4 regions of the Allobosea sp. LjRoot237 genome follow, and region 2 is predicted to be linked to each of the others. Evidence: predicted binding sites of a transcription regulator. Region 2 holds the regulator's gene; each other region holds the start of a gene.

Region 1 (7,230 bases), 1.4 Mb from region 2:
GGGCAGGGCCAGCGCCGCGACGGCAGGGGCGGGCAGGGCCGCAACGCCCAGCGCCCCGAGCAGGGCGAGCGTCAGGAGCAGCGTCGCGAGCAGCCGCGGCCGCACCAGGCCCGTCAGGATCAGCCGCGCCATGAGCGTCCCGCCCCACGCCATGAGGCGGGTGGCGCGCGAAAAGAAGCGGTTTCCGGCAAGGAAGGGCTTGGCGGCGTCGCGTTCTTGCAGCAAAGAACGGAACAACGACGCACCGGCGGCGGACGGCGGCGCCCGAACTGATACGCGCTAAAAGCCAAGGGCCGAGCCGATATGGCTTGGCCCTCCTGCCGCAGACAAGACGAAGGATCAGCGAATGGCGAAAGAAGAACTGCTCGAATTCGACGGCACCGTGGTCGAAGTGCTTCCCGACGGCAATTATCGGGTGAAGCTCGACAATGAGCACGTCATCCTGGCCTATGCGGCCGGCAAGATGAAGAAGAACCGCATCCGCACCATCGCGGGCGACCGCGTGGTCGTCGAGATGTCGCCCTATGATCTCGATCGCGGTCGCATCAATTTCCGCCAGAAGACCGCGAGCCCCGGCCCGATGCCGCCTCGCCCGCAGAACTTCCGCCGACGCTGACATGAGCATGTTCCGCAAAAGTGGGCACCGCTTTTGCGATGCGAACATGCTCGATTTTTTTGCTTCTGCGCGAATTCTTGTCGTTCGGCCGATTCCGGCAGAACGGAAAGCGCGCTGATGCGCTTCAGCCGGCCCGAACAGTTTTTCGCCGCTGCCGGCGTCGGGCTGGGCGCGTTCGCCTCACTGGCCGTCAACACTGGCTGGATCGCCAGGGGCGGCAGCTTCCCGCCCTTCGTCTATGTGCTGCTGGCGCTGGCGCTGGTCGAGGTCGTCGCCGGCTTCGTCACCAAGCAGCCGCCCGGCACACTCTTCTCGATGCCCGCCCGCATCCTCGCCTTCGCGCTCGGCATCGGCGTGCTGCTCCTGTTGACCGGTGGGCTGGCCTGAACGCCAGCGACGTTTCAAGCTCGACGTTGACCCATTCGCGTCATGCTCGCCCTTCTGGCGAGCATCCACGTCTTGAACACGGCATGAGATCAGTAAGGCGAAGACGTGGATGGTCGGGACAAGCCCGACCATGAAGGGCAAGGGCAGCTTGCGCGCCTCTTCACCAGTGACCTTGGACAAAAAAGCCCCGGCCGAAGCCGGGGCGTGAGGTGTTTGTTACGTGGTGACAGGTACTACGTAGAAAACTCGAAAAACTCAGTAGCCGGACCGGGCCCAGTATTGCGCGCCTGGGCTGACCAGGACCTGGCGCTGGCGCGTCGCATATTCGGCAGGCACGGTCTCGTGCACGACACGCGTCGCGCTGACCATCACGCGCCGGCTGCGCTCGCCATAGACGGCGGGAACGACGTCGTAATCGACCGAGGCCGGCGCCACTTCGACGGTGCGCTGCTGATAGCCGTACTGCGCAGGGACATGCACCCAGCAGCCGGTGGTCTGGCCGTAAGCGTCGCGGCTGACTTCCCAGCGCTTGGTCGCCGACGAGATCAGGACCTTCTCGGAGACGGTCTTGTACTGGGCCGGGATGTGGCGGGCGATGCGGCGCTCCGGCTGGACCACCACCTTCTCGGTGACGGTGTCGTATTCGGCGGGGATGACCTTGGAAAAGGTGCGCTCGGGGCGCACGACATAGCTTTCGTCGACCGCGCCGTAGACCGGCGGCTTCGAGACCAGCTTGTAGCAGGAGCCGCCACCGCAATTGCTGACCGGCGCGCTGTAGCAGGAAGAGCCGCAGCCGCCCGCCATGGCCGGGGCGGCGAGGCCGACGAAGGCCGTGGTGGCGAGCGCCGAAAGCGAAAGAAGCTTGAACGTCATAGCTGACTCAACCCTGCATTGCGCCGCGATGCCGCTGCGTCGTTGAGGAGAGAAAGCCTGATGTGACCTATGAAGACAAGGTTAACTGCGAAACAAGGTAAAATTAACCAGTCTGAGCCGGCTGCGGGCCGCCCAGCCTGCAGCTGAAACGCTTGACGAAGCGAGTATTTGGCGACACCGGGACCGGTCGAAAGCGCGGCCGAGCGGCTCTGCCGCAGCTAGAGCCGGATGATTTCAGTTGGAAACGCAAGGCGATGCCAACTGAAATCTGAATCCGTCTCTCATCAAGAGTTAGAGCAGGATTCTTGCGAAAAACCGGTTCCCACTTTTTCGCATCCTGCTCTGGCCTCATTCGATCGCGCCCCGCTTCATGCCGAAGCCTTCGATATAGCAGCCGCAGGACGAGTTCCTTGGCGCGGGTTCGGCCGCGCAAGAGCCGCGCGAGGTCAGGCAGACATCGCCGAAGCGACGGCGCTGCGGCCGGTCATAGCCATAGCGCGGGCCGTCATCGCGATAACGCGGGCGGTCGTAGCCATAGGGCGGCGGCGGCCTGTCGTAATCGTAGCGCGGCGCCGGCCGATCATAGGGATCGTAGTATTGGGCGTTCGCGCTCGACACGGACGAGATGGCTGCGCCGATGAGGGCCGCGAGAGCAAGGGTCCGGATCATGTCTGTCCTCCTGGTCTCCCCGGCCGTGGCCGGGTGTGAATCATTGAAGACCAGGATAAGGGCGGTTCGATGAATGGCGCCTGAGCGCGGCATCTGCGTCGGCTGTGAGGTGGAGAGACCCATCACAGCCGGAATGTGGGATCTGCCGGTCGGCCGCGTCAGCTCAGCTGCCGGCCTTCATGCTGGCGGCCCAGTGATCCTTGACCTGCTTCACGAGCGTATCCGGCAACGGGACATAACCGAGCGCTGTGGCATCGGCCGCACCGCTATCGAAGGAGAGGCGGAAGAAGTCGAGCACCTCCTGCGTGCGGCGTGTGCGCGGCTTCGGCACCAAAGCGAAGGTGGTGGCGACGATCGGATAGGCGTCGGCGCCGGGTGCATCGGTCAGCATCAGCCCGAAATCCTTGGCCGTGGCCCATTCGGCGCTGGCCGCGGCAGCCGTGAAGCTCGCCGGGTCCGGCTTCACGAAGGCGCCGGCCTTGTTCTGGACCTGGGCATAGGCGAGGCCGGCGCGCACGACCTGGCCGAACTCGACATAGCCGATCGCGTTCTTCGTCCGCTTCACCATCTCCGTCATGCCCTGGCTACGCTCGGCGCCCACGCCGACCGGCCAGGGAACCTGCGTGTTGACGCCGATCTTCTCGCGCCATTCCGGGCTCGCCTTGGCGAGATAGTCGGTCCAGTTGAAGCTCGTGCCCGAGCCGTCGGCGCGATAGATCACGCTGATCGGCGCATCGGGCAGTTTCAGCTCGGGATTGGCCGCCTTGATCGCCGGGTCGGACCAGAGCTTGATCTTGCCGAGATAGATCTCGGCAAGGAGGGCGCCGGTGAAGCGGATCTGGCCGGGGCCGACGCCGTCGATGTTCACCACCGGCACGATGCCGCCCATCACGATCGGGAACTGGATCAGGGCCGAGCGCTGCAATTCTTCGGAAGAGAGCGGCCGGTCGGAGGTGCCGAAATCGGCGGCGCGCTGGGTGACGCGGACCTCGCCGCCGAGCGAGCCGATCGGCTCGTAATCGACGCCGATGTCGAGCGGGGTCATCTCGGCCCCATCGGACTTGGCGGTGCGATAATTCTGCGCCCATTTGCCGATGACCGGGAAGGCGAAGCTCGACCCCGCGCCGGTGATCGGCTCGGCGTACGCAGGCGCCACGGACGAGGCGAGAAGGGCGCCGGCGACAGCCAGCCTGGCCAGGAGCTTCATGCAATCACCCACGATCTCGGGCCCGTTCGATGGGCCGCGGTCAACAGGGTGACGCTAGGGCGGGGCGGTGACGCTGCGATGACGGCTTCGGCCGGCAAAGCGAAAGGCCCCGCCGGCGGGGCCTCTCCAACGGTCATGCCTGCTGGGCGCCCGCGGTGGCCGGCTCACTTGATTGACGCCCGATCATCCGCAGTGGCCAGCCGTGGCAATCCTGGCGCAATCAACGATCTTTACGGTGCGCAGATGGACAGGGCGGAGCGCCTGCATTTGCACGCAGTCGCGGCTGCATGGCTTCGCCTCAAGCTGACATGCGATCGATCGGAGCTTTGGAATGCTTTACTGCGGCCGGCCGGAAAGAATAGCGATAGCGTCCCGTCAAAGCTGGCCGGGGTTTCTCCCCGTTCATGCCTCCCTGATCGATGCGCCTGATCAGATGCCGGTCAGCGCCAGGCCGAGGCGGCAGCGATTTGGCGGCCGGGTCCGGATGGCAGGGTTTGCCATCGTGTTCCCGATGTCGGCCGCCTCCGCTGCGGAGCTTGCCAGGCCGACCGCTCAGACCATCCCGGATACTCCGGTGAAAAAGCGGCCTGACTGGACGGTCGAGCTCGGCGCGTTCGGCCTGTTCTCGCCAAAATTCTTCGGCGCCAAGGACTCCAAATTCTCGGCGCTTCCCTATGTCTCGCTCAAATACAAGGACATCGCCTTTGCGTCCTTCGACAAGGGCATCGGTGTAAACCTCTTCTCGGCAAACGGCTTCACGGCGGGAGCGTTCGTGAATCTTAGGTCGGGGCGTGAGGAGAAGGAGAGCCGGCGATATCTGACCGGCCTCGGCGACATCGATCCTGCCCTCGCCGCAGGCGCCTTCGTCAAATACGACTACGGACGGTTCTTCTCCACGCAGGTCACGCTCAGCAAAGGCATCGTTTCGTTCGGCGACAGCAAGAGCAAACTCAACGCCCTGGGGCTTCTGGAGAAAACCGAGGGCAATCTCGGCACGCGGATCGACTGGAGCGCCGATGTTCGGATGCCGCTATTCGACAATCGCCTTCATCTGTCGGTCGGCCCCCGCGTCAGCTTCTTCGACAAGGAATACGCGGAATCCGCCTATGGCATCACGGTCAACCAGGCGCTCGCATCCGGTTACCGGTCCTACAAGCCGAAAGGCGGCATCGGCGAAGTCGGCGTCGGCGGCAGCGCCCGCTACCGCATCACCGACAACCTCTCCGCGACCGCGTTCGGCAGCTATACCCGGATTGTCGGCGACGCCGCCAAGTCGCCGCTCGTGACCGGCCCCGGCGGCTCGAAGGACCAGTTCAAGGCAGGCGTCGGGCTGACCTACCAGTTTGGTTTGTAGAACTGGCAGTGTGGCGACCCGCCGCGACCAGCGGCGTCTAAGGCAGCCCCAGGGCAGCTTTGCCATGGTCGAACCGTGCCGACGCAACCAGCGACGGCACCTCGAGATCGGCCGAAGCCTGGCGCAAGCCGGCGCTTATCGTCCCTGCTGTGCCCGGCAGGGCGGAGCAGGGACCTGTTCGAGGGCTTCCGCCTGCGCCTCGTACGCGCGCGCCATGGCCATCAGGCGGGCCGCGGCCTCACGATCGCAGGCCGTAACGGCCCAGCGGCGGCACTTGAACGCTTTCACACGCAAGTCCTGAGCCTGTCGCATTCTGTCGTGGTCCATGAGGGGCGCTCCAGCACAGCAGATCGTTGTGCTGCTTGCGGCCGTCAGGGCAGAAAATGCTTGGGCTGGGTGGAGGAAGCGCGAGAGCCTGAACGATTTGAGCGCGTCCGCCTTCTCGCGCTGGGATACGAATGAGCGCATCGAACTCGGAACCGTCGAACAACCCTGATCCTCAAGGCGGTGCGCGAGTGTCTCGCTGGCGTCTGGGTCCACTGCCTTGCCCTAGCGGAAATTCATCCTGCGCTGGCACCGGCTAGGCACGCTGTTCTAACTCAATCCGCCCTATTCGGGCACCGAGCAGTATTATAGCCGTGGATTATTTGGCCGGAGCTGTTCGCCGAGCTCAGCGCCGCTTTACAGCAGGTTGAAGGCCGCTTCATCCTCTCGCTCAACGACGTGCCCGAGGTGCGCGAGCTCTTCGCCTGGGCCACGATCGAAACGGTCGAGCTCAGTTATCAGGCGGGCGGGGCGGAACATACAAAGCGAGTACGAGAGGTGCTCGTCGCGAACGCGTCATGCGGTGGAAGCGCAGATTAGCACTGGCTCAGGACTTCATGATCAAACTTAACCCTGAAACTCGAAATGTTCTGCGGAACGCGTTGGTGGAGCCCCTTGCCAATATGTCGGCTCAGGGTGTCTTCACCATCGAGGCTTGGAAATCATTAGCATCTGTCAGCACCGCGGTGCCGAAGGATCATAAGCCGAAGCCTGACGCAGACCCATCCCGACGGGCTAGAACAGCGCTGACTGCCATGATCGGCGAGGATCCGGTACGCAGCTTCGTGCTGGATTATCTGTTTCGCCAAGTGATGGATAAGGGCGGCATTGCCCATCCGCCGGGTCCCTTGCTGCAATTGCTCGGAACCGATGCGTCGACGCTCGCCGACGAGCTCGTAGGTGCTTTAGAACGGTTGCCCAACAAGTATACCTTCTTAGTGCCTCTGAGCGCACAGCTCGGCTCTCTTCTGCAAAGCGGACAGAACGAGTTTATCGTCAACGACCATATTTGCCTGGTTAGAGCGGGAGAGGATTTCTGGCAGCGTTTTCCGGCTACGGACCCGACCCCGACTCGCAGGGTGGGAGACGCGCTCATTGGCATGCAGCGAACGATCCCGCAGGGGCGGATTGTGCTGCAGATCACGCTCGATGGCTATGTCTCGTGCTTTGGGCACACAGCGACCGTCCAGGACGCGTTGCTGATAACAAAAGCGTTTGTTGCCTTTTGCGTGGCCGAGATACTCGTTGGAGGCCAGCGCGCTTGGGACTCCAATGAGCAGGCCCAGCTTATCGTTTATCGAGGAACTGAGTTCGAACCTGTCGCTCGACAGCCTTTCGACAACGATGCATCGAACTACCTGCTCAATTTGCAAATGCACAGCACGCTTCCGCTCGAAGGAGAAGCCAGTTGGCGCAAGCGTTTCGAGGAAGGGCTCACCCGCATTGGTGGCTGGCTAGGGCGCGGAGTAGGCGCGCGGCGGCTACAACTGGCTGGGCGTTGGCTTTTTGACAGCTCCGCTACCAGCGATGATGTGACGGGTTTTGTACAAGCAATGATCGTTTTGGAGACGCTGCTTGGCGAAGGCGACCCATCCAATCGCAACGCGATTTCCCTAGGCGAGCTGTTGCGCAATCGATGCGCCTATCTGCTCGGCGAGACCTCCGAGCAGCGCCGGTACATTTTAGAGGTCTTTCCTAAAATCTATGCGGTCAGGTCCGCAATCGTACATGGCGGCCACCATCGCTTATCCTCTGAGGAGCAAGGGCTCCTCAGCGAGCTTCGACAACTTTGCGGCAGGG
Region 2 (7,230 bases):
AAGAGCCCGGGTTCGGCGACACCGCGCCCGCGCAAGCCGGTGGCTCGCCCGCCGAGCCACCCGGCCGGCCACCACAGCAGTGGCGGCGGCCTGACCCGCGGTAATACCGCGCTCGCCCCGCAGTTCGCGCCGGAGATCGAGGCCGAGGCACAGGTCGCGCGCGAGCCGGCTCCGTCCGAGGATGTGGTCGTGCCGTTCTCCGAGCGGGTCACGATCATGGAGCTGCGCGAGTATATGTGCCGCTGGCCGATGGGCGATCCGACCACCCCGGAATTCCGCTTCTGCGGCGGCCGCAGCGCGACCGGAATGCCCTATTGCGCCTATCACGCCCGTATCGCCTACCAGCCGGCGGCCGACCGGCGCCGCGACCGCAAGGTCATTCGCGCCTGAGCAACTGACGCGAGACTGCCAGAATAGCGGAAGCCGGCCGAAAGGCCGGCTTTTTTCGTCGAAGCCAGGCTCGATGCACGAGGCATCCATGAACATCCCCGGATCTAGCCCGATCGAATACGCCTGTGCCCTGCCGATCAGGGAGGGGCGGCTCCTGCTGGGATTGCGAGCCGCGCACCGCTGGAACCGCCCATCCTGCTGGGACACGATCGGTGGTCACGTCGAGCCCGGCGAGAGCGCCGAGGCAGCCCTTGTCCGCGAGCTCCAGGAGGAGATCGGCGTCACGCCGACAGGTTTCCGCCGCTTCGAGACCATCGAGACGACGGAGACGGACGGCGTCACTCCCGCGCTCTGGCATCTGTTCACCGTGGGCGAATGGGCAGGCGAACCCGAGATCAGCAATGACGAGCACAGCGAAATCCGCTGGTTCACCTTCGACGAGGCCCAATCGCTGACACCGCTGGCGTCCGAGGCTTACCGCCCTGTCTTCGCCCGGCTCGCGGCAGCCTTCGGGCCGGGCACGTAATGGCTACGATCGCGATCTATGCGGGAGCGGCGCTGGCCGAGATCGCCGGCTGCTTCGCCTTCTGGGTTTGGCTGAAACTGGACAAGCCGGTCTGGTGGCTGCTGCCGGGCCTGGTCTCGCTCGCAGCCTTCGCCTGGCTGCTGACCCTGGTCGACAGCCCCGCGGCCGGGCGCGCCTTCGCCGCCTATGGCGGCGTCTATATCATCGCGTCGCTGGTCTGGATGGCGCTGGTCGAGAAGGTCGCACCCGACCGCTACGACCTAGCCGGCGCCGCGCTCTGCCTCGCCGGCGCAGCGGTCATCGTTGCAGCGCCGCGCTGACGGAGGTGTCAGGCGCGCGCAAACGTCTCGTCGAAGGCGTAACCGGCGCCGCGCACGGTGCGGAGCGGATCCTTGGCATTGGCCGGCGTGATCGCCTTGCGCAGGCGCCCGACATGGACGTCGACGGTGCGCTCGTCGATATAGACGTCGCGGCCCCAGACGGCGTCGAGCAGTTGCGCCCGCGAATAGACCCGGCCCGGCGCCTGCATCAGGAATTCGAGCAGGCGGAACTCGGTCGGCCCGAGATGCAGCTCGGCACCGGCCCTGCGGACACGCCGCGTCGTGCGGTCGAGCTCGAGATCGCCGGCGGCAAGCAGGCCGGCGACATGGCCGGGCTTGGCGCGGCGCAGCAGCGCCTGGATGCGCGCGATCAGTTCGGGCAACGAGAACGGCTTGACGACATAGTCGTCGGCGCCGGTGGCAAGGCCGCGCACACGCTCGGTCTCCTCGCCGCGCGCCGTCAGCATGATGATCGGCACGCGCTCGGTGTCGCGCCTTGTGCGCAGACGCCGGCAGAGCTCGATGCCGGAGAGGCCGGGCAGCATCCAGTCGAGCAGGACGAGATCCGGCGTGTGGTCGCGCAGATGCAGTTCGGCGTCGTCGCCGCGCGCCACGCTGTCGACCTCGAAGCCTTCGGCCTCGAGATTATAGCGCAGCAGCAGGGTCAGCGGCTCCTCGTCCTCGACGATCAGGATGCGTGCGGGCATGTCAGCGTCCGTTCAAACCTCTGCCAAGCTCAGCCATTGGCCGCCGGCAGGTCGACGAGAATGTTGGTGGTGTCGAGCTTGGGCCGGGTCTCATCGATCGACTGACCCGTAACGAGGTAATGGATGGTCTCGGCGATGTTGGTGGTGTGGTCGCCGATGCGCTCGACGTTCTTGGCGCAGAACAGGAGGTGCGTGCAGAAGGTGATGTTGCGCGGGTCCTCCATCATGTAGGTCAGGAGTTCGCGGAACAGCGAGGTGTAGAGCGCGTCGATCTCGTCGTCGCGGCGCCAGACCTCCATCGCCTTCTGCTCGTTGCTGGCGGCGTAGGCGTCGAGCACGTCCTTGAGCTGGGCCTGGACCAGGCGGCTCATATGTTCGAGGCCGACGACAGCGCGGTGCGGCGGCGAGAACTGGCCGGAGATCGCGACGGCGCGCTTGGCGATGTTCTTGGCGAGGTCGCCGACCCGCTCGATATCGGCGGCGATGCGGATCGCCGAGATCAGCTCGCGCAGATCGTTCGCCAGCGGCTGGCGCCGGGCGATGGTCAGCACCGCCTTCTCCTCGACGTCGCGCTGCAGGTTGTCGAGGCGCTGGTCGGCGCTGATGATCTTTTGGGCGAGCACGGTATCGCGGCGCACCAGCGCCACGGTCGAATCGCCGAGCATGCGCTCGGACATGCCGCCCATCTCGGCGAGGCTGCGGCGCAGGCCCTCGAGATCGGCGTCGTAGGAGCGGACGATATGGTCGGACATCGGGGCGTATCCTTCGGGGCTGGCCGACGATTTCAGGGCGTCAGCCGAAACGGCCGGTGACGTAGTCCTGCGTCTGCTTCTTGTGCGGGTTCATGAAGATCGTGTTGGTGGCGGCGAACTCGATGACTTCGCCGAGATACATGAAGGCGGTGTACTGCGAGATGCGCGCCGCCTGCTGCATGTTGTGGGTGACGATGACGATGGTGAAGTCGGTCTTGAGCTGCTCGAGCAGGTCCTCGATCTTGCCAGTCGAGATCGGGTCGAGCGCCGAGGTCGGCTCGTCGAACAGGATGACCTCGGGCTTCTGCGCGATGGTGCGCGCGATGCAGAGGCGCTGCTGCTGGCCGCCGGAGAGGCCCATGCCCGAGGCCTTGAGCTTGTCCTTGACCTCGTCCCAGAGCGCGGCGCGGCGCAGCGCGCCCTCAACGCGATCGTCGAGCTCCGACTTCGGCGGTTTCTCGTAGAGGCGGATACCGAAGGCGACGTTGTCGTAGATCGACATCGGGAACGGCGTCGGCTTCTGGAAGACCATGCCGATGCGCGAGCGCAGCTCGTTGACGTCGACCTGGTTCGAGATGACGTTGCGGCCATCGAGCATGACCTCGCCGGTCGCCCGCTGCTCGGGATAGAGCGAATAGATGCGGTTGAAGATGCGCAGCAGGGTCGACTTGCCGCAGCCCGACGGGCCGATCAGCGCCGTGACGTGGCGGTCACGGAAATCGAGATTGACGTTCTTCAGCGCCTTGTGCTCGCCGTAGTAGAAATCGAGGTTCTTGACGGCGATGCGGACGGGAGCGTCGACGTCCAGCGTCTGCGGGCTCAATTCCAGGGTCGAAAGCATCTGCATGGTCCTTCCGATCGGACGCTGTTCACTTGCCGCCGCGCACGATGCGCCGGGCGATGATGGAAAGCACGAGGATTGAGACGGTGATGATCAGCGATCCCGCCCAGGCGAGCTCCTGCCAGTTCTCGTAAGGGGCCGAGGCGAACTGGTAGATCGTCACCGGCAGGTTGGAGACGCCGCCCCAGAGATTGGGCGAGAACCAGAAATTGTTGTTCAACGCGGTGAAAATCAGCGGCGCCGTCTCGCCGGCGATACGGGCCAGCGCCAGCAGGATGCCGGTGACCATGCCCGATTTTGCCGCCCGCCAGGTGATCGAGGTGATGACGACGGAGGGCGGCGCGCCGAGCGCGGAACCCGCCTCGCGCAGCGAGCCGGGGACGAGCCGCAGCATGTCCTCGGTGGTGCGCACGATGACCGGGATCGCGATGATGCCGAGCGCGACGCCACCGGCCCAGCCGGAATATCCGCCCAGTGGCTCGACCATGATCACGTAGACGAAGAGGCCGATCAGGATCGACGGAGCCGAGAGCAGGATGTCGTTGATGAAGCGGATCAGGTCGGCGAGCTTCGAGCCCTTGCCGTATTCGGCGAGATAGGTGCCCGCGAGCACGCCGATCGGCGTCGCCACCGCGATGCCGAGGAAGGTCAGCACGACCGAGCCGACGAGCGCGTTGGCGAGGCCGCCGCCCTCGCTGCCTGGGCCCGGCATCGTCTGCGTGAAGGTGGCGACGGACAAGCCGCCAATGCCCTTCACGATCAGCATGCCGAGGATCCAGAACAGCACGAAGATGGCGATGAAGGTGAAGCCCGCGGCGATGATCCGCATCGCCTTGTCGGCGGTGCGGCGCGACTGGCGGACGCGGCCCCAGGGAGCGTGGGGCAGCGGGCGGGTGGTCGGCGATGTCGTCATGCTCATGGTCGGGACCCGCTCAGTAAGCCTTGACGCGCGACACCAGGATGCGCGCGATGACGAGGACGACGAAGGTGACGAAGAAAAGGATGCAGCCGAGCGCGATCAGCGCGTTGAGCTGCAGGCCGAGCGCCTCGTTGAACTCGTTGGCGATGCGCGAGGCGATGGTCGAGCCCGGATCCATGATCGCGGCCGAGAGCCGGTTGGCGTTGCCGACGACGAAGGTCACCGCCATGGTCTCGCCGAGCGCACGACCGAGGCCCAGCATGATCGCGCCGATGATCGAGACGCCGGCCTGCGGCACCAGGACATGGCGCACCACCTCCCAGGTCGTCGCGCCGATGCCATAGGCGCTCTCGCGCAGCACCGAGGGGATCTGCTCCAGCATGTCGCGGGTGATCGAGGCGATGAAGGGGATGATCATGAAGGCGAGGATGATGCCCGCCGTCAGGATGCCGAGCCCCGAGGGCGAGCGCGAATACAGCACCGTGCCGATGAGCGGGATGCCTTCGACGATGTTCGAGACCGGGATCTGCACATAGGCCGCGAACAGCGGCACGAAGACGAAGAGCCCCCACATGCCGTAGATGATCGAGGGCACGGCGGCGAGCAGCTCGATCGCGGTGGAGACCGGGCGCTTGAACCAGGCCGGCGCGAGCTGGGTGAGATAGACGGCGATGCCGAGCGAGAGCGGGACGCCGATGACGAGCGCGATCAGCGCGGTCGACAAGGTGCCGACGATCGCCGGCCAGGCGCCGTATTGCTCGTTCTGGGTGTCCCAGACGCTCGAGGTGATGAAGCCGAAGCCGAATTCGCGGAAGGCCGGCCAGCCGCCGATGACCATCGAGGCCATGATGCCGGCGAGCAGCACCAGCACGAACAGGGCCGCCAGGAAGCTGGCATTCCGGAAGACGAGATCGAAGGTTCCCTTCGGGGTCTTGCGGACAGGGGCCGTCAGCGTGTGGTCGAAGTCGGTTGCTGCGGTCATCTACAGGGGCTCCGGCAGACCCCCTCTCCCCTTGCGGGAGAGGGCTGGGGTGAGGGGTCGCGTAACGCGTCCCCGTATTCGCTCGAAGGGCCGCCGACGACAAGCGTCGCGCGACCCCTCATCCGGCCCTGTGGGCCACCTTCTCCCGCACCAAAACCGGCTATTGCCGATTTTGGCACCTTGGCTTGCCCATCTCGGGCAAGCCCGAGATGGGTGGGAGAAGGAAGACGGGAGCGATCAGAAGATCGGCTTGCCCGCCGGGTCGGTCACGCCCTTCCAGGCGTTGCGGACCTGATCCTTCACATTGGCCGGCAGCGGCACGTAGTCGAGGTCGAGGGCGAGCTGGTCGCCGCTCTTGTAGGCCCAGTCGACGAACTTCAGCGCGGCCTGCACCTCTTCCGGCTTCTCGGGCTTGGCATGCACGAGCAGGAAGGTGGCGGAGGTGATCGGCCAGGCCTGGGCGCCCTTCTGGTTGTTCAGCGAGATGCCGAAGCCGGGAGCCTCGTTCCAGTTGGCGTTGGCGGCAGCGGCCTGGAAGGCCTTGTCGTCCGGAGCCGGGAAGTTACCGTCGGCGTTCTTGACGAGGGCGTGGGCCAACTTGTTCTGCTTGGCATAGGCGTATTCGACATAGCCGATCGAGTTGGCGACCTGCTTGACCGAGGCGGAAACGCCCTCATTGCCCTTGCCGCCGATACCGACCGGCCACTGGACGGCCGTGTTGGTGCCGATCTTCGACTTCCAGTCGGCCGAGACCTTCGAGAGGTAATCGGTGAACACGAAGGTCGTGCCCGAGCCGTCCGAACGGTAGACCGGATTGATGTTGGCGTCGGGCAGCTTCAGGTCGCCGTTCAGCGCAACGATCTTCGGGTCGTTCCACTTCTTGATGGTGCCGAGATAGATCTCGGCGATCAGGTCGCCCGAGAGCTTGAGCTTTCCGGGTTCGACGCCTGCGATGTTGACCGCCGGAACGACGCCACCCATCACGGTCGGGAACTGGATCAGGCCGTCCTTGGTGAGGTCCTCGCCCTTGAGCGGAGCGTCGGTGGCGCCGAAGGCGACAGTCTTCGCCTTGATCTGGCGGATGCCGCCGCCCGAACCGATCGACTGGTAGTTCAGGCCGATGCCGGACTCCTTCTTATAGGCCTCGGCCCATTTGGAGTAGATCGGGAACGGGAAAGTCGCGCCGGCACCGGTGATGTCGGCAGCCTGGGCAACGCCCGACAGGCCGACGGCAGCGGCCGCGAGAATGAGAATTTTGCGCATGAGATGTCCTCTCTGGGTCGCAAGTGCAGCGACCCTGCTAGAACACCGGCTATATGACAGCTGCATGACAGACAGTCATGAAAGCGCCCCCGCCGTCGTCACAAATCGTTAACGGACCGGCTCGGGCAGGCGCGGCAGGATCGCCCTGAAGGTCGCGCCCTGACCGACGACGCTCTCGATCGTCAGACGGCCGCGATGGCGCAGCACGATGTGCTTGACGATGGCCAGACCCAAGCCCGTGCCGCCGGCTTCGCGGCTCGCGGCGGTATCGACGCGATAGAAGCGCTCGGTCAGGCGCGGCAGGTGCTCCGGTGCGATGCCGTGCCCGTCATCGCGTACACTGAGGCTCGCCTCGCCGTCGGACACCCCGACGACGATATCGACCTCGCCGCCGCGCTGGCCGTATTTGATCGCGTTCTCGACCAGATTCTCGATCAGCCGCAGCAATTCGTCGCGGTCGCCGGCGACGGTGACGGGCTGCTGCGGCACGTCGAGCTTCAGCGTCACCTCGCGCTCGCGCGCCATCAGGA
Region 3 (7,230 bases), 800 kb from region 2:
TCTACGACCTCGGCGGCGGCACCTTCGACGTCTCGGTCCTCGAGATCGGCGACGGCGTCTTCGAGGTGAAGTCGACCAATGGCGACACCTTCCTCGGCGGCGAGGACTTCGACATGCGCCTGGTCGAGTACCTGGCGGACGAGTTCAAGCGCGAGCAGGGCATCGACCTGAAGAAGGACAAGCTCGCTCTGCAGCGCCTGAAGGAAGCTGCCGAGAAGGCCAAGATCGAGCTCTCGACGACTGCGCAGACCGAGATCAACCTGCCCTACATCACGGCGGACGCCTCCGGTCCCAAGCACCTCGCCATCAAGCTTTCGCGCGCCAAGTTCGAGAGCCTGGTCGACGACCTGATCCAGCGCACCATCGAGCCCTGCCGCAAGGCGCTCAAGGATGCCGGACTGTCGGCTGGCCAGATCGACGAGGTCGTCCTGGTCGGCGGCATGACCCGCATGCCGAAGGTCCAGGAGGTGGTGAAGCAGTTCTTCGGCAAGGAGCCGCACAAGGGCGTCAACCCTGACGAGGTCGTCGCCATCGGCGCCGCGATCCAGGCCGGCGTGCTGCAGGGCGACGTCAAGGACGTGCTGCTGCTCGACGTGACCCCGCTGTCGCTCGGTATCGAGACGCTGGGTGGCGTGTTCACCCGCCTGATCGACCGCAACACCACGATCCCGACCAAGAAGAGCCAGGTCTTCTCGACCGCCGAGGACAATCAGGGCGCGGTGACGATCCGGGTCTTCCAGGGCGAGCGCGAGATGGCGGCCGACAACAAGATGCTCGGCCAGTTCGACCTGATGGGCATTCCGCCGGCTCCGCGCGGCATGCCGCAGATCGAGGTGACCTTCGACATCGACGCCAACGGCATCGTCTCGGTGACGGCGAAGGACAAGGCCACCAACAAGGAACAGCAGATCCGTATCCAGGCGTCTGGCGGCCTCTCCGAGGCCGAGATCCAGAAGATGGTGAAGGATGCCGAGGCGAACGCCGCCGACGACAAGAAGCGTCGTGAGCTGGTCGAGGCCAAGAACCAGGGCGAGAGCCTCGTGCACTCGACCGAGAAGTCGCTGAAGGATTATGGCGACAAGGTTTCGGAAGCCGACAGGGGCGCGATCGAGACCGCGCTCGAGGGCCTCAGGACTGCGCTGACCGGCGAGGACGTCGAGGCGATTTCCTCGCGCACCAACGAGCTGATGCAGGCGTCGATGAAGCTTGGCGAGGCGATGTATGCCGCCAGCCAGGCCGAAGCGAACGCTCCCGAGGGCGCCGCTGCCGAGGAGCCGAAGAAGGACGACGTCATCGACGCCGACTTCAAGGACGTCAGCGACGACAAGGGCGACAAGAAGAAGAGCGCCTGAAGCGCTTGCCATCGATCATGACGGATGGCCGGGCTTGACCCGGCCATTGCGTTAAGGCGATGGCGTCGGCGGGAGGTGACTCGCTGGCCCGCACGAAAGGTGCGGGACGGCGCAGGGGCAGCTGGTTGAATGTCGAAGCGCGACTATTACGAAATCCTCGGGGTCTCCCGGACTGCGACGGAGGTCGAGCTCAAGGGCTCGTTCCGCAAGCTCGCCATGCAGCACCACCCGGACAAGAATCCGGGCGACAAGCAGGCCGAGCTCAAGTTCAAGGAACTCAACGAGGCCTATCAGGTTCTCTCCGACGGCCAGAAGCGCGCAGCCTATGACCGCTATGGCCATCAGGCCTTCGAGAATGGCGGCGGCGGCGGTGGTCCGGCCGACATGTCGGACTTCATGTCCGACATCTTCGAATCCTTCTTCGGCGAAGGCCGGGGCCGCGGCCCGCGCGGGGCCAACTCCCGCGAGCGCGGTGCCGATTTGCGCTACAATCTCGAGATCGGCCTCGAAGACGCCTATGCCGGCAAGAACGAGACCATCCGGGTGCCGACCTCGGTCTCCTGCGAGGTCTGTTCCGGCACCGGCGCCAAGGCGGGCTCTAAGTCGCGCCAGTGCCCGACCTGCGGCGGCCATGGCCGCGTTCGCGCCAGCCAGGGCTTCTTCTCGGTCGAGCGCACCTGCCCGACCTGCGGCGGCCGCGGCGAGATCATCGACGATCCCTGCACCGGCTGCCAGGGCGCCGGCCGCGTCACGCGCGAGCGCACGCTCTCGGTCAACATCCCGGCCGGCGTCGAGGACGGCACCCGCATCCGCCTTGCCGGCGAGGGCGAGGCGGGCTTGCGCGGCGGCCCGGCGGGCGATCTCTACATTTTCCTCTCGATCAAGCCGCACGCGATCTTCCAGCGCGACGGCGCCGACCTGTTCTGCCGGGTGCCGATCGGCCTGACCTCGGCGGCGCTTGGCGGCGAGATCGAGGTGCCGACGCTGAATGGCGAAAAGGCCCGGGTGAAAATTCCGGAAGGCACCCAGACCGGCAAGCAGTTCCGTCTCAAGGCCAAGGGCATGAGCGTGTTGCGCTCGCGCGAAATGGGCGATCTCTACATCCAGGTCCTGGTCGAGACGCCGCAGAAGCTCACCGCCCGCCAGCGCGAACTGCTGATGGAATTCGAGCGCGAGAGCTCGGGCGCCACCCATCCCGAGACCGCCGGCTTCTTCGGCCGGGTCAAGGATTTCCTCGGCGGCCTCGGCGGCGCGGCCTGAGATAAAGAAACGGGCGCCTTGCGGCGCCCGCTTTTTTTCGGGGCCGACCTTGCGGTCAGGCCTTGTCGATCACCTTCTTGACGGCGTCCTTGGTCTTGCCGACCGCCTGCTGGGCTTCGCCCTTGCGCTCCTGCGCGATGCCCTCGGCTTGCAGCCCGGGCTTGTTCAGCGCCTTGCCGGCGGCCTGCTTGACGTTGCCGGCGGCTTCGTTGGCCATGCCCTTGATCTTGTCGGCGGTGCTGCCCATGGACGTTTTCCTCCTCGATCGATGCGTCATCGACGCTTTGGCGCCGGTCCGCAGGGAGAACGTCACGGCCGAGCTTTGGTTCCGGTCTCAGGCGGGCGAATTGACCGCTGCGATCGCCCGCAGCGCCCGGCCCGTCGCCTCGTCTGCCGGGAAGAAGGTCTCCAGCGCCAGCTCCGACAAGGTGACGTCGACCGGCGTGCCGAACACCGTCGTCGTCGAGATCAGCGAGAGCACCGCCTCGCCCAACTGCAACTGCAGCGGCACGACGATCGGCGGCTCTACCTCCTCCTGCGCTCTACCCTTGGTGGCCGGAACAGCGGGAACGGGGTAGCTCAGCAATTCAGTCAAGAGCTCCGCCAGCAGCGGATCGGCGGTGGCGCGGATCTGCTGGCGCAGCCGTGCGATTAGGTGGCCGCGCCATTCGGCGAGGTTGAGGATCGCCGGGGCGAGCCCGCGCGGATGCAGACTGAGCCTGAGCACATTGACCGGCGGGCGCAGCAGATCGGTGTCCTCGACCACTGCCAGCAGCGGCGCGATCATCCTGTTCGCCGCGAGCAGGGTCCAGTGCCGGTCGATCGCCACCGCCGGGTAGGGCTCGTGCCCCTTGAGCAGCATGTCGATCGCGCTGCGCGCCGCCTGCAGACCGGGGTCCTCCAGCGAACGTTCGAGATAGACCGGCGCATAACCGGCCGAAAGCAGGAGCGCGTTGCGCTCGCGCAAGGGCACGCCGAGGTGCTCGGCCAAGAGCAGGACCATGTCCCGGCTCGGCGCCGAACGGCCGCTTTCGATGAAGCTGAGATGCTTCTGCGAAATCTCGGCTTCGAGGGCGAGATCGAGCTGGCTGAGACGGCGCAACTGGCGCCAGTCGCGGATGAGATGCCCGATCACGGGCTGCCGGTGCTTGTTCATAGGCGCAAGCTAGCCGCAAGCCGGGGCGCCTTCCAATTACCTCCCGCTTAATCGACGGGCCGCTTAGGCTTCGTCAGCATGGCTTCCATCAGCAACGGCCCTGACGAGAACGGGCCCAATTGGAGAACAGCCATGGCCTTCATCCAGTCCTCGCGTTTCCTGCGTAATGCTCTCGCTCTCGACGCCGCCGCCTGCGCTGGCACCGGCCTGCTGCTCAGCCTCGGCGCCGGTGCGCTCTCCAGCCACCTCGGCTTCCCCGCCGAGTTCCTGCGCGGCGCCGGTCTCCTGCTCCTGCCTTGCGCCGCCGCGCTAGCCTTCTTCGCCAGCCGGGTGCGCCTGCCGCGGCTCGCGGTTTACGCCGTGATCGGCGTCAATATCCTCTGGGTCGCCGACAGTGTGCTGATCCTGGTCGCCGGCTGGTTCGCGCCGACCACGCTCGGCATCGCCTTCGTCCTGGCCCAAGCCGCGGCGGTCGCCGTCGTCACCGAGCTCGAAGTGATCGGCCTGAAGAAGTCGGTTTCAACGGAGGCCGAGGCGGTCATCTGAGGCCGCTACCTGACGAGATAGGGCGCGGGGAACCCTCTCCCGGGTGGGAGAGGGCAGGGTGAGGGACCGCCCGCAAACGTCAAGCCTCGGATACTGATATGGCTGACGCGTGCATCGCGCGACTTATCCTGCACTGTCTGGCCCTCACCCCTACCCCTCTCCCACACGGGAGAGGGGATCCCGCGTTCTATGAAGCTGCGTTGCGACAAGGCGCGTCTGTCACGCAACTGTCGCATGCGCTGACTAGCCGGAAGATCCGCCGCCTCGACGCCCCCGCGAGACAGGATCATCCGATGCGCAAGCCCTTCGCCCTCGCAGCTCTCGCGACGCTCCTGCTCGCCGGCATCGCCCTGGCTGAGCCGAATTTCAACCGCATCGCGACCTTCCAGGTGCCGCTGAACCTGCCGGCCGACCGTGACGCGAAAAAGAAGACGGTCGCGGAGATCATCACCGCCAACGAGGCCGGGACCCTGCTCGCCTATACCGACGCCGAGCAGAAGGCGATCGGCCTCATCGACATCAGCACGGCCAATGCCCCCAAGCCTGCCGGCTTCATTCCGGTCGGTGGCGAGCCGACCTCGGTCGTCATCCTCGGCGAGCGCGCCTTCGCGGTCGTCGTCTCGTCCGGCGACAACTTCAAGGAGCCGGCCGGGCATCTCGCCACCATCGACCTCAAGACGAAGCAGGTCACGGCGACATGCGAGCTCGGCGGCCAGCCCGACTCGATCACCCTGACCAAGGACAAGGGCAAGCTCGCCATCGTCATCGAGAACGAGCGCGACGAGAAGCTGAACAAGGGCGACCTGCCGCAGCTTCCCGCCGGCAATCTCACACTGATCGGCATCAAAGGCGGCGAGGCAGATTGCGCCTCGAAGCAGATCGTCGATCTCACCGGCATCGCCGCGGTCGAGCCGACTGATCCGGAGCCGGAATTCGTCGACGTCAATCAGGACGGCCTCGCCGTGGTGACGCTGCAGGAGAACAACCACCTTGCCGTGGTCGATACCAGGACCGGCAAGCTCGTCGCGCATTTCCCGGCCGGCACCGCCGATCTCAAGAACATCGACAAGACCCGCGACGGCCAGATCAAGCCGACCGAGGAACTGAAGAGCGTACCGCGCGAACCGGACGCGGTGCGCTGGCTCGACAATGACCGGTTCGTCACCGCCAATGAGGGCGACTGGAAAGGCGGTTCGCGCGGCTTCACCATTTTCCGCAAGGACGGCACGGTCGAGTTCGACTCAGGCAACATGGTCGACCATGTCGCGATCCGCCTCGGCCACTATCCGGAGCGCCGCTCCGCCGCCAAGGGCAGCGAGCCGGAGGGCATCGAGGTCGGCACTTACGGCGGTGACCGCCTGATCTTCGTCGGGCTCGAGCGCGCTTCGCTGGTCCTCGTCTTCAAGGACGAGGGAGCGGGCCGTGCGCCGCGCTTCCTGCAGGCTCTGCCGGGTGGCATCGCGCCGGAAGGCCTGCTCGCCATCCCGCAGCGCAATCTCTTCGTCAGCGCCTCAGAGGCCGATCTTGGCGAGAAGGGCGGGGCGCGTTCGGCCGTGACGATATACGAGCGCAGCGAGGCGCCGGCGGCCTATCCGACCATCGTCTCGGCCGATGTCGATGGCGCTCCGCTCGGCTGGGGCGCGCTGTCGGGCCTCGCCGCCCATCCCGAGCTGCCGGGCCGGCTCTTCAGCGTCACCGACAGCGCCTATACGCCCTCGCGCATCATCGAGATCGACGCGACGAAGAAGCCGGCGACGATCACCGGCGCGCTCACCGTGACCAAGGATGGCAAGCCCGCCTCCTACGATCTCGAAGCGATCGCGACGCGTCCGGGCGGCGGCTTCTGGCTGGCCTCGGAAGGCGCGCCGGAGCGCAAGGAGAAGCCGACGCAGAACCTGCTGCTGCGCGTCTCGGCCAAGGGCGAGGTCGAGGACGAGATCGCCCTGCCGGAGGATTTCGCCGCCAAGGCGATCAACCAGGGCTATGAGGGCGTCGCCGTCACCGGCACGGGCCAGGACGAGACGGTCTGGATCGCCGTCCAGCGCGAGTGGAAGGACGACCCCAAGGGCAAGGTCAAGCTCCTGACCTACAAGCCCTCCACCAAGAGCTGGGGCATCCTCTATTACCCGCTGACGGCTCCCGCTGCCGGCGCCTGGATGGGCCTGTCGGAGCTGGCCTATCTCGGCGACGAGACCTTCGCGGTGATCGAGCGCGACAACCAGTTCGGCGCCAAGGCGGTGAAGACGCTGGCGATCTTTTCGGTCAAGGGCCTGAAGCCGGCGCCGTTCGGCTCCTCCGAGATTCCGACCGTCGAGAAGAAGCTGCTGCGCGACCTGACGCCGGATCTGATGAAGCTCGGCGGTTACGGGCTCGACAAGGTCGAGGGCATGGCGGTCGACAAGGCCGGCGACCTCTTCGTCGTCACCGACAATGACGGCGTCGACGACTCCTCCGGCGAGACCCAGTTCTTCGCCTTCGGGACACTGGCGAAGTAAGGCTCGTTCCGTCCGTTTCCATCGGGGCTCGGGAGGGGCCGGCAGCAAGAAGGGGTGTGCCGCTTCCTGAAAAGCCGCGCAGGTTTTCCTTTTGTTCATCATCACGGGATTCGACCCGCGTCCCTGAGGACTTGATGTTGGAACACGGCGGACAGCCTTGTTACGCTTGAAGTCTCATGTCGTGATATGAGGGCACTCCCCTTGCGGCGTCAGATGGTCCTGCCTGTCGCGATCGGCCTTGCGCTTGGAGTGGGGCTGCTCCCGCTTACCGCCGCCTACTATCTTTCGCGGCAGCGAGCGGTTGCGGCGGAACAGGCCCATCTTGTCGACTATGCAGGCTGGACGCTGCAGCGAGCCGATCTTGTGCTCTCCAGGGCAAAGAACGCGCTCAGGCGATTGACCTTGGAAAGGCATGATCTCT
Region 4 (7,230 bases), 240 kb from region 2:
TTTCTGCATCGGCCAGCCCGGCGGGAAAGAAAGGCCGGGACGAAACGTCCCGGCCCTCGATCGTCTCTTTTACTTCGCGGTGCGCTCGAACTGGCGCAGCGCCTGGTTGCCGCGCTCATTAGCCGCGTCGAGCGCCGCTTTCGGCGTCTTCTGGCCGTTCAGGGCCGCCTCGATCTCCTCCGACCAGATGTCGCGGATCTGGACGAGGCCGCCGAAGCGCACGCCACGCGAGTTTTCGGTCGGCTCCTTGTTGTTGAGCTCGAGCAGCGGGGTCTCGAGATAAGGGTTCTGCTTGTAGAAGCCCGACGCCTTGACCTTCTCATAGGCCGCCTTGGTGATCGGCAGATAGCCCGACTCGGTGTGCAGCTTCACCTGCCGGTCGACATCCGAGAGGAAGGTGAAGAACTTGGCGACGCCCTTGTACTCGTCGGCCTTCTTGCCGCCCATGACCCAGAGCGAGGCACCACCGATGATCGAGTTCTGCGGCGCGCCGGCGACATCCGGATAATACGGCATCGGCGCGTTCGACCAGTCGAACTTGGCGTTGGCCTTGACGTTGCCGAAGAAGGCCGAGGAGGTCAGGAAGAGCGGGCATTCGCCCGAGGTGAAGCGGCCCTCGCCGGTGTTGGTGCGTCCCGAATAGGAGAACACGCCTTCCTTCTGCAGGTTGGCGAGATTGGTCAGGTGCTTGACGAAGAGATCGCTATTGATGCGGAACTCGGTGTCGAAGCCGTCGAAGCCGTTGGCCTTGGTGCCGACCGGCACGTTGTGCCAGGCGCCGAGCTGCTCGATATTGGCCCAGGTCGTCCAAGCGGTGGAGATGCCGCACTTGTCCCAGCCGGCCGCCTTCAGCTTCTTGGCGGCCTCGAACGCTTCCGGCCAGGTCTTCGGCGGCGCTTCCGGCAGGCCGGCCTTCTTCAGCGCGTCCTTGTTGTACCACATCACCATCGAGGACGAGTTGAACGGGAAGGAGAGCATCTCGCCCTTCGTCGTCGAATAATAGCCGGTGATCGCCGGCAGATAGCTCTTCGGGTCGAACTTCTCGCCGGCGTCTTTCATCACGTCGGCGACGGGCTTGATCGCACCCTTAGCCGACATCATCGTCGCGGTGCCGACCTCGAAGACCTGCATGATGTGCGGGGCATTGCCGGCACGGAAGGCGGCGATGCCGGCGTTCAGCGTGTCGGGGTAGGAACCCTTATAGGCGACGACGACCTTGTAGTCCTTCTGCGAGGCGTTGAACTCCTCGGCCAGCTTGACGACGACGTCGTTGTTGGCGCCGGTCATGGCGTGCCACCACTGGATTTCGGTCTGCGCCAGAGCCGGCGAAGCGGCGGCCAGCGCGAATGCGCCGACGGCGGTCAGGGTCTTCAATTTGAAGGTCATGATCAGCTCCCTCTAAGCCCCCGGTATGCGCGGGCGTTCTTGTCGTTGGTGCGCAAGCTAGCATGAAGCCGGGGCGACAGTTCAATGACAAAACGATGACATTTCCGCCCCGCTGTGGACGCACATCCGCGCACTTGCGATTTTCCGCGGAAGCGGCTGTTCTCCTCAGCCTTCCTGCACACTGCACACAGCCGGATCAGCCATGCCCTCGCTCTCGCTCACGCCCGCCAACACTCTGCCGGCAGATGCCGACCGCGCCACGCTGGCTGGCCGGGTCTGGCGGCCCGACCTCGCCGGGCCGTCGGTGGTCAAGCTCCAGGGCGACGAGGTCATCGACGTCACCGCAGCCTTCCCGACCATGCGCGATCTCTGCGAGACCGCCGACCCGGCGACGGCGCTGCGCGCAGCCAATGGCGAGAACCTCGGCGCGCTCGCCGATCTCCTCGCCAACAGCTCTGTCGCCGCCCGCAATGACGGCAAACCCTGGCTGCTCGCCCCGGTCGATCTGCAGGCGGTCAAAGCGGCCGGCGTCACCTTCGCCGTCTCGATGCTGGAGCGCGTCATCGAGGAGAAGGCGCGCGGCAATCCCGCGGCGGCTGCAGCGATCCGGACCGAGATCGAAAAGCTCATCGGCGACGACCTCTCCAAGCTCAAGCCCGGCTCGCCTGAGGCGATGCGGCTGAAGGAGGTGCTGATCGCCCAGAACAGCTGGAGCCAGTATCTCGAGGTGGGCATCGGGCCGGACGCCGAGATCTTCACCAAGGCGCCGCCGATGTCGGCAGTCGGCACCGGCGCTGATGCCGGCCTGCATCCGGCCTCGAGCTGGAACAATCCCGAGCCCGAGATCGTGCTCGTCGTCGCCTCGGATGGGCGGATCGTCGGCGCCAGCCTCGGCAACGACGTCAACCTGCGCGATGTCGAGGGCCGCTCGGCGCTGCTGCTCGGCAAGGCCAAGGACAATAATGCGGCCGCGGCGATCGGCCCGTTCATCCGCTTCTTCGACGGCGATTTCTCGCTCGACCATGTCCGCAAGACGACGGTGAGCCTCACCGTCGAGGGCGAGGACGGCTTCACGCTCGAAGGCTCGTCCTCGATCGCCAAGATCAGCCGCGATCCGGCCGACCTCGCCGCGCAGATGATCGGCCCGCATCATCAATATCCGGACGGGGCGGTGCTCTATCTCGGCACCATGTTCGCGCCGATCAAGGATCGCGACGCGCCGGGTGGCGGCTTCACCCACAAATACGGCGACGTCGTCACCATCGCCGCGCCCGAACTCGGCGCCCTGGTCAACCGGATGCGCCGAACCGACGAATGCGAGCCCTGGCGCTTCGGCGCCTCGCATCTGATGCGCAATCTCGCCAAGCGCGGGCTGCTGTGACGGGCAGGGGCGTTCTCGTCTATGGCGAGGCGCTCGTTGACATCGTGCCGGGCAGTGCCGGGCGCAAGCGCGAGGCCGTGCTCGGTGGCTCGGGTTTCAACACGGCGCTGGCGCTGGCCCGCTGCGGCGCGCCGGTAGCCTTTAATGTGAGCCTCTCGCAGGATACGCTCGGCCAGACTTTCCTCCGGCGCCTGACGGAAGAGGGCATCGACCGGCGCTTCGTCGAGGTCTGCGATGCACCGACACCCTCCGCCACGGTCACATCGATCGACGCCGAAGGTGCCGCGACCTACCATTTCTCGCTGAACGGAACGGCCTTCGATATCGCACCGGCCATGCCGACGGATCTCGACGGTTTCGCGCATCTGCACGTCACCTCCTTCGGCGCGACGATCGGCGCGTCGGGCGAGGCGGCGCTGGCGTTGATGCGCCGAGCGCGAGAGGCCGGGCTCAGCGTCAGCTATGATCTCAACATCAGGCCGGCCGTGCTGCCGGCGCTTGCAGAGGCGCATCGCGCCATCGAGGAGCGGGCCATCCTGTGCGATCTCCTGAAATGCAGCAACGATGATGCGCGAGCAGTTCATGGCGCCGAGTTCGGCTACGCCTTTGCGCGCTGGTTTGCCCAGGGAGGCCGACTGCTGCTGGTCACCAATGGCGAGAAAGGCGGCTACCTCCTGCCCTTCCGCCGCGAGCCGATGCCGTTCCCTTCCCTCGCGCAGGAGGTCGTCGACACGATTGGCGCCGGCGACAGTTTCATGGGCGCCTTCCTTGCTTCGCTCTGGCGGAATGGCGGTCTCGGTCCGGTGCTGCGCGACCTGCCGGACGAACTCTGCGCCGCCGCTCTTGGCTTCGCCGCCGTGGTGGCGGCCGAAACCTGCGCCGAGCGAGGTTGCAACCCGCCGCGGCTCGACCCGCCTTCAGCCTACGACTGACTGACGAGGAATCATGCGCCTGTCCTACATCGACTACCACACCTGCGGCGAGCCGGTGCGCATCGTCACGTCAGGCTATCCCACGCTCACCGGTGCGACCATCCTCGACAAGCGCCGGCAGGCCCGCGAGCGCTACGACCACTTGCGCCGCGCGATGATGCTGGAGCCGCGCGGGCATGACGGCATGTACGGCGTCATCCCGGTGGCGGCGAGCCACCCCGAAGCAGTCTTCGGCGTGCTGTTCACGCATAATGAGGGCTATTCGACCATGTGCGGCCACGCGACCATCGCGCTCGGTCGCTATGCGATCGAGCAAGGTCTTGTGCCGGCAACCGAGCCGGTGACGCGCTTTGCCATCGAGGCGCCCTGCGGGCTGGTGCGGCTTTCCTGCGAGGTCGTGGATAGCAAGGTTGGCGCGGTCAGTTTCGAGAGCGTGCCGGCCTTCGTCGAGGGGCGCGATCTCGTGGTCCCGGTGCCCGGCTACGGCGATGTCACCACCGACATCGCCTATGGCGGCGCCTATTACTGCATCCTGCCGGCCTCACGCTTCGGGCTCGACCTGATGCAGACACCCGTCGATGAGATCGTCGCGGCGGCCGGTGCGCTGACCGACCAGGTCCGGGCGAGCCGCACGATCACGCATCCGACCGAGCCCGATCTTGGCTTCCTCTATGGCACGATCGTCACCGACGAGGCTGGTCCGGATCAGGACAGCTTCAATCTCTGCGTCTTCGCCGAGCGCCAGATCGACCGTTCGCCGACCGGTTCGGGCGTCACCGCCCGGATGGCGCTCGACCATGCCAAGGGGCTGGTCCCTGCCGGCCAGAGCCGCAGGATCCGCAGCATCACCGGCGGCAGCTTCACCGGCCGGGTCGTCGGCCTGGTCGATTTCCCGGCCGCCGGCGCCGTCACGGTCGAGGTCGGCGGACGCGGGTACCTTTCTGGCGAGGGCAGCTTCGTCATCGAGGCGGACGATCCGCTTGGCCACGGCTTTGCCTTGCCGAAGCGTTTCGCAGAGATCGGTAATTCCTGAGCCGGCTCAATCCGGCTGGCGGAAGTTCAGGATGATCTCGCGCCAACGCGGATAGAGCGCGCCATAGCGCTTCAGCCCGTCATAAGGCGCGCAGCGGATCACGGCGCGGCGTGCGCTTTCAGCCAACCGAGCGATGCCCAGGGCCAAGGGCTGATCGAGAACGATGGGCTCGCCGGTCACCCCGCCGTCGCGATCGAGCTCGAGCCGGATACGCACGATCGTGCCCGCCGGCGCTGCTGCCGGGGGAACGTTCCAGCACGCGGTGACCTTGTCGTGCACGTAACGAACGGCATCCGCAAAGGCGCGGTCCTGCGCCACGACGGGCCTCGTTGCGGCCAACACCAAGGCAAAGCCAAGGAGCATGGTCCGGAATAGCAGCGAGCGTACGAACTGTCTTGCCACCGAATGACCTCGCAACCCCCCCGAAACAGTCTGCCCGTTGGAGGTAAACCCGGTTTTCATCTTGTCGGGAAGGAGCGTGGTAAGATTTTGTCGTTACCTTGCCGTGCGTGACGGTGGAACGACCATGAGCGCGAGTACGGACCAGCCGGTCGCCACGGGAGCCGCGAAGGTGCTCGTCGCCACGCGCCCTTGGGCCAGTCCCGCGATCTGGCTCGCGGCCTTCCTCGCCTTCGTCCTCGCTGGCCTACTGCTGCCGCTGCGCCTGCCGCTCGGCTCGTATTACTGGGACACGGCGGTCTATTTCGACGCCGCCCAGCGCATTCGCGAGGGCCAGGTCCCGAACATCGACTTCTTCGCCCCGGTCGGCCCGCTCGGCTATTATCTCGTCGCCGGTCTCGACCGGCTGTTCCCGGACGCCCATCCGCTGCTGACCGCGAACTGGGGTCTGCTGCCGATCACGCTGCCGCTGCTGGCGATCCTCGTCTTCCATGTCGCGCGGTCCTCACGCGGGCTCGCGCTGGCGCTGCTGCTGCCCTTCCTGCTCTTCGCCTCGCTGCCGATCAACCTGCACGAAGTCTATCCGCTGCCGGGCTTCGACGGCTACGGCCATTACAACCGGCATATCGCGCTGCTGCTCTACGTCCTCGTCGCCGTGCTGATGTTCGTGCGCGATCGGCCGCTGACTATCTGGCTGGTGGCGGCGCTGATGCTGACGCTGTTCCTGGTCAAGGTCACCGGCGCCGTCACCGGGGCGATGCTGGTCGGCTATGCCGTCCTGACCGGGCGGATGCGCCTGCGCGACGCCTGCCTTGCCACCGCCGCAACGATCGGAGCCCTCGCCGTCATCGATCTTGCCAGTGGTGGACTGACCCGGGCCTATGTCGACGACATCCTGACCCTGCTGAAGCTCAACACGGACGCATTGCTGCCGCGCTTCCTCACCGTCGCTTCGTTCAAGTTCGAGGTGATCGCGCCGACGCTGGTCCTGATCTGTCTGCTCGCCTATGCGGCCTGGCGGACGAGGCCGGCGGGCCTTGCAGCCTGGCTGCGGGAGTTCGCGATCTCACCGGCGGGCTGGCTCGCCATTGCCTTGCTGGCGCTCACCTTCTTCGAGACGCAGAACACCGGCAGCCTCGAATTCATCGGGCTCTGGCCGATCCTGCTCGCACTCCTGCTCGACTGGCGCCGGCGTGGCGACAGTCTGCGGCGCGCCGTGCTGCTTCTGATCTGCGTCATCGCGGCGCCCGCGGCCGTGAACTTCATCGAACGCAGCGCGCGCGCCACGTTCGCCGCGCCGACCTATCTCCCGCTCGAAGTCGACGATGTCGGCAAGCTCGGACGGGTCAGCGTCAAGCCCGATATCGCCGAGCGGGCGCCGATCATGCTGCAGCATTACGCCAGCCATCAATCGGCCTATGCCGATCTCGCCGCGACGGGCCAGCAGCCATCGCTGACCCTCTATTCGGAGATCGACCACCACGCGATCTGGCTGCTCGAGATCGAGCAGGCCATTGTCGCGATCGAAGCCTGGGAGCATGCCAACAAGCGCATGTTCAACGGCATCTTCACGCTCGATTTCGTCGATGTGCTCAATTACCTTCTCGACCGTCGGCCGCCGCGCCATGTCCCGATCGGCATCGATCCGACACGGAGCAATCCGAAGCTCGATGCGGAAATGATCGAGAGCTTGCATCAGACCGACGCGATCCTGGCGCCAAAATGTCCGCTGACCTCGATCCGCGCGGCGATCTTCAAGCATTTCGCCGGAGCGCTCGAGGGCCGCAGCAAGGTCGCACTGGCGCCTTGCTGGGACCTGTACGTGAAGCCCTGATCAGGCGCTCTCGGCGACCCGCTGCGACAGGGCGGTCTCGACAGAAAGTCGGAGGTCTCGCGCCGCGGCCGCGATGTCGTCACCGCCGAACAGCGCGCCGATCACGGCGACGCCATCGGCCCCCGCCGCAATGACCGAGCCGGCATTGGCAGCGGTGATGCCGGCGATGGCGCCGACCGGCAAGGCACCGAGCACGCGCGCGGCCGCCTGGCGCAAACTCGAGAGCCCGTCCAGTCCGAGCGGTGCGTCGGCATTGTCCTTGTGC

What was found. Region 2 encodes PhoB, which activates phosphate uptake and scavenging genes when phosphate is short. Its sites were predicted from a motif close to TGTCATNNANCTGTCAT; they were not measured.
Region 1: the regulator PhoB is predicted to act here: its motif matches at 3,820-3,836, upstream of pstS (phosphate ABC transporter substrate-binding protein PstS).
Region 3: the regulator PhoB is predicted to act here: its motif matches at 4,532-4,548, upstream of ACSQ24_RS22285 (esterase-like activity of phytase family protein).
Region 4: the regulator PhoB is predicted to act here: its motif matches at 1,460-1,476, upstream of ugpB (sn-glycerol-3-phosphate ABC transporter substrate-binding protein UgpB).

The regions. Positions count from the first base shown of each region.
Region 1 covers NZ_CAXUQP020000001.1:3,932,481-3,939,710, reverse strand. Annotated here, with positions in the region: gene ACSQ24_RS19155 (DEAD/DEAH box helicase) at 1-273, shown strand, start outside; gene infA (translation initiation factor IF-1) at 347-616, shown strand; gene ACSQ24_RS19145 (hypothetical protein) at 734-1,003, shown strand; gene ACSQ24_RS19140 (hypothetical protein) at 1,259-1,876, opposite strand; gene ACSQ24_RS19135 (hypothetical protein) at 2,225-2,545, opposite strand; gene pstS (phosphate ABC transporter substrate-binding protein PstS) at 2,709-3,752, opposite strand; gene ACSQ24_RS19125 (MipA/OmpV family protein) at 4,084-5,106, shown strand; gene ACSQ24_RS19120 (hypothetical protein) at 5,988-7,230, shown strand, end outside.
Region 2 covers NZ_CAXUQP020000001.1:5,365,175-5,372,404, forward strand. Annotated here, with positions in the region: gene ACSQ24_RS26020 (GcrA family cell cycle regulator) at 1-390, shown strand, start outside; gene ACSQ24_RS26025 (NUDIX hydrolase) at 479-916, shown strand; gene ACSQ24_RS26030 (YnfA family protein) at 916-1,236, shown strand; gene phoB (phosphate regulon transcriptional regulator PhoB) at 1,245-1,943, opposite strand; gene phoU (phosphate signaling complex protein PhoU) at 1,973-2,695, opposite strand; gene pstB (phosphate ABC transporter ATP-binding protein PstB) at 2,736-3,542, opposite strand; gene pstA (phosphate ABC transporter permease PstA) at 3,565-4,449, opposite strand; gene pstC (phosphate ABC transporter permease subunit PstC) at 4,469-5,437, opposite strand; gene pstS (phosphate ABC transporter substrate-binding protein PstS) at 5,675-6,700, opposite strand; gene ACSQ24_RS26065 (ATP-binding protein) at 6,809-7,230, opposite strand, start outside.
Region 3 covers NZ_CAXUQP020000001.1:4,563,603-4,570,832, reverse strand. Annotated here, with positions in the region: gene dnaK (molecular chaperone DnaK) at 1-1,352, shown strand, start outside; gene dnaJ (molecular chaperone DnaJ) at 1,482-2,612, shown strand; gene ACSQ24_RS22300 (CsbD family protein) at 2,668-2,859, opposite strand; gene ACSQ24_RS22295 (helix-turn-helix domain-containing protein) at 2,947-3,768, opposite strand; gene ACSQ24_RS22290 (hypothetical protein) at 3,901-4,314, shown strand; gene ACSQ24_RS22285 (esterase-like activity of phytase family protein) at 4,608-6,809, shown strand; gene ACSQ24_RS22280 (EAL domain-containing protein) at 7,023-7,230, shown strand, end outside.
Region 4 covers NZ_CAXUQP020000001.1:5,122,706-5,129,935, reverse strand. Annotated here, with positions in the region: gene ugpA (sn-glycerol-3-phosphate ABC transporter permease UgpA) at 1-9, opposite strand, end outside; gene ugpB (sn-glycerol-3-phosphate ABC transporter substrate-binding protein UgpB) at 70-1,386, opposite strand; gene ACSQ24_RS24945 (fumarylacetoacetate hydrolase family protein) at 1,589-2,767, shown strand; gene ACSQ24_RS24940 (PfkB family carbohydrate kinase) at 2,764-3,699, shown strand; gene ACSQ24_RS24935 (proline racemase family protein) at 3,713-4,732, shown strand; gene ACSQ24_RS24930 (hypothetical protein) at 4,739-5,050, opposite strand; gene ACSQ24_RS24925 (hypothetical protein) at 5,259-6,965, shown strand; gene thiE (thiamine phosphate synthase) at 6,966-7,230, opposite strand, start outside.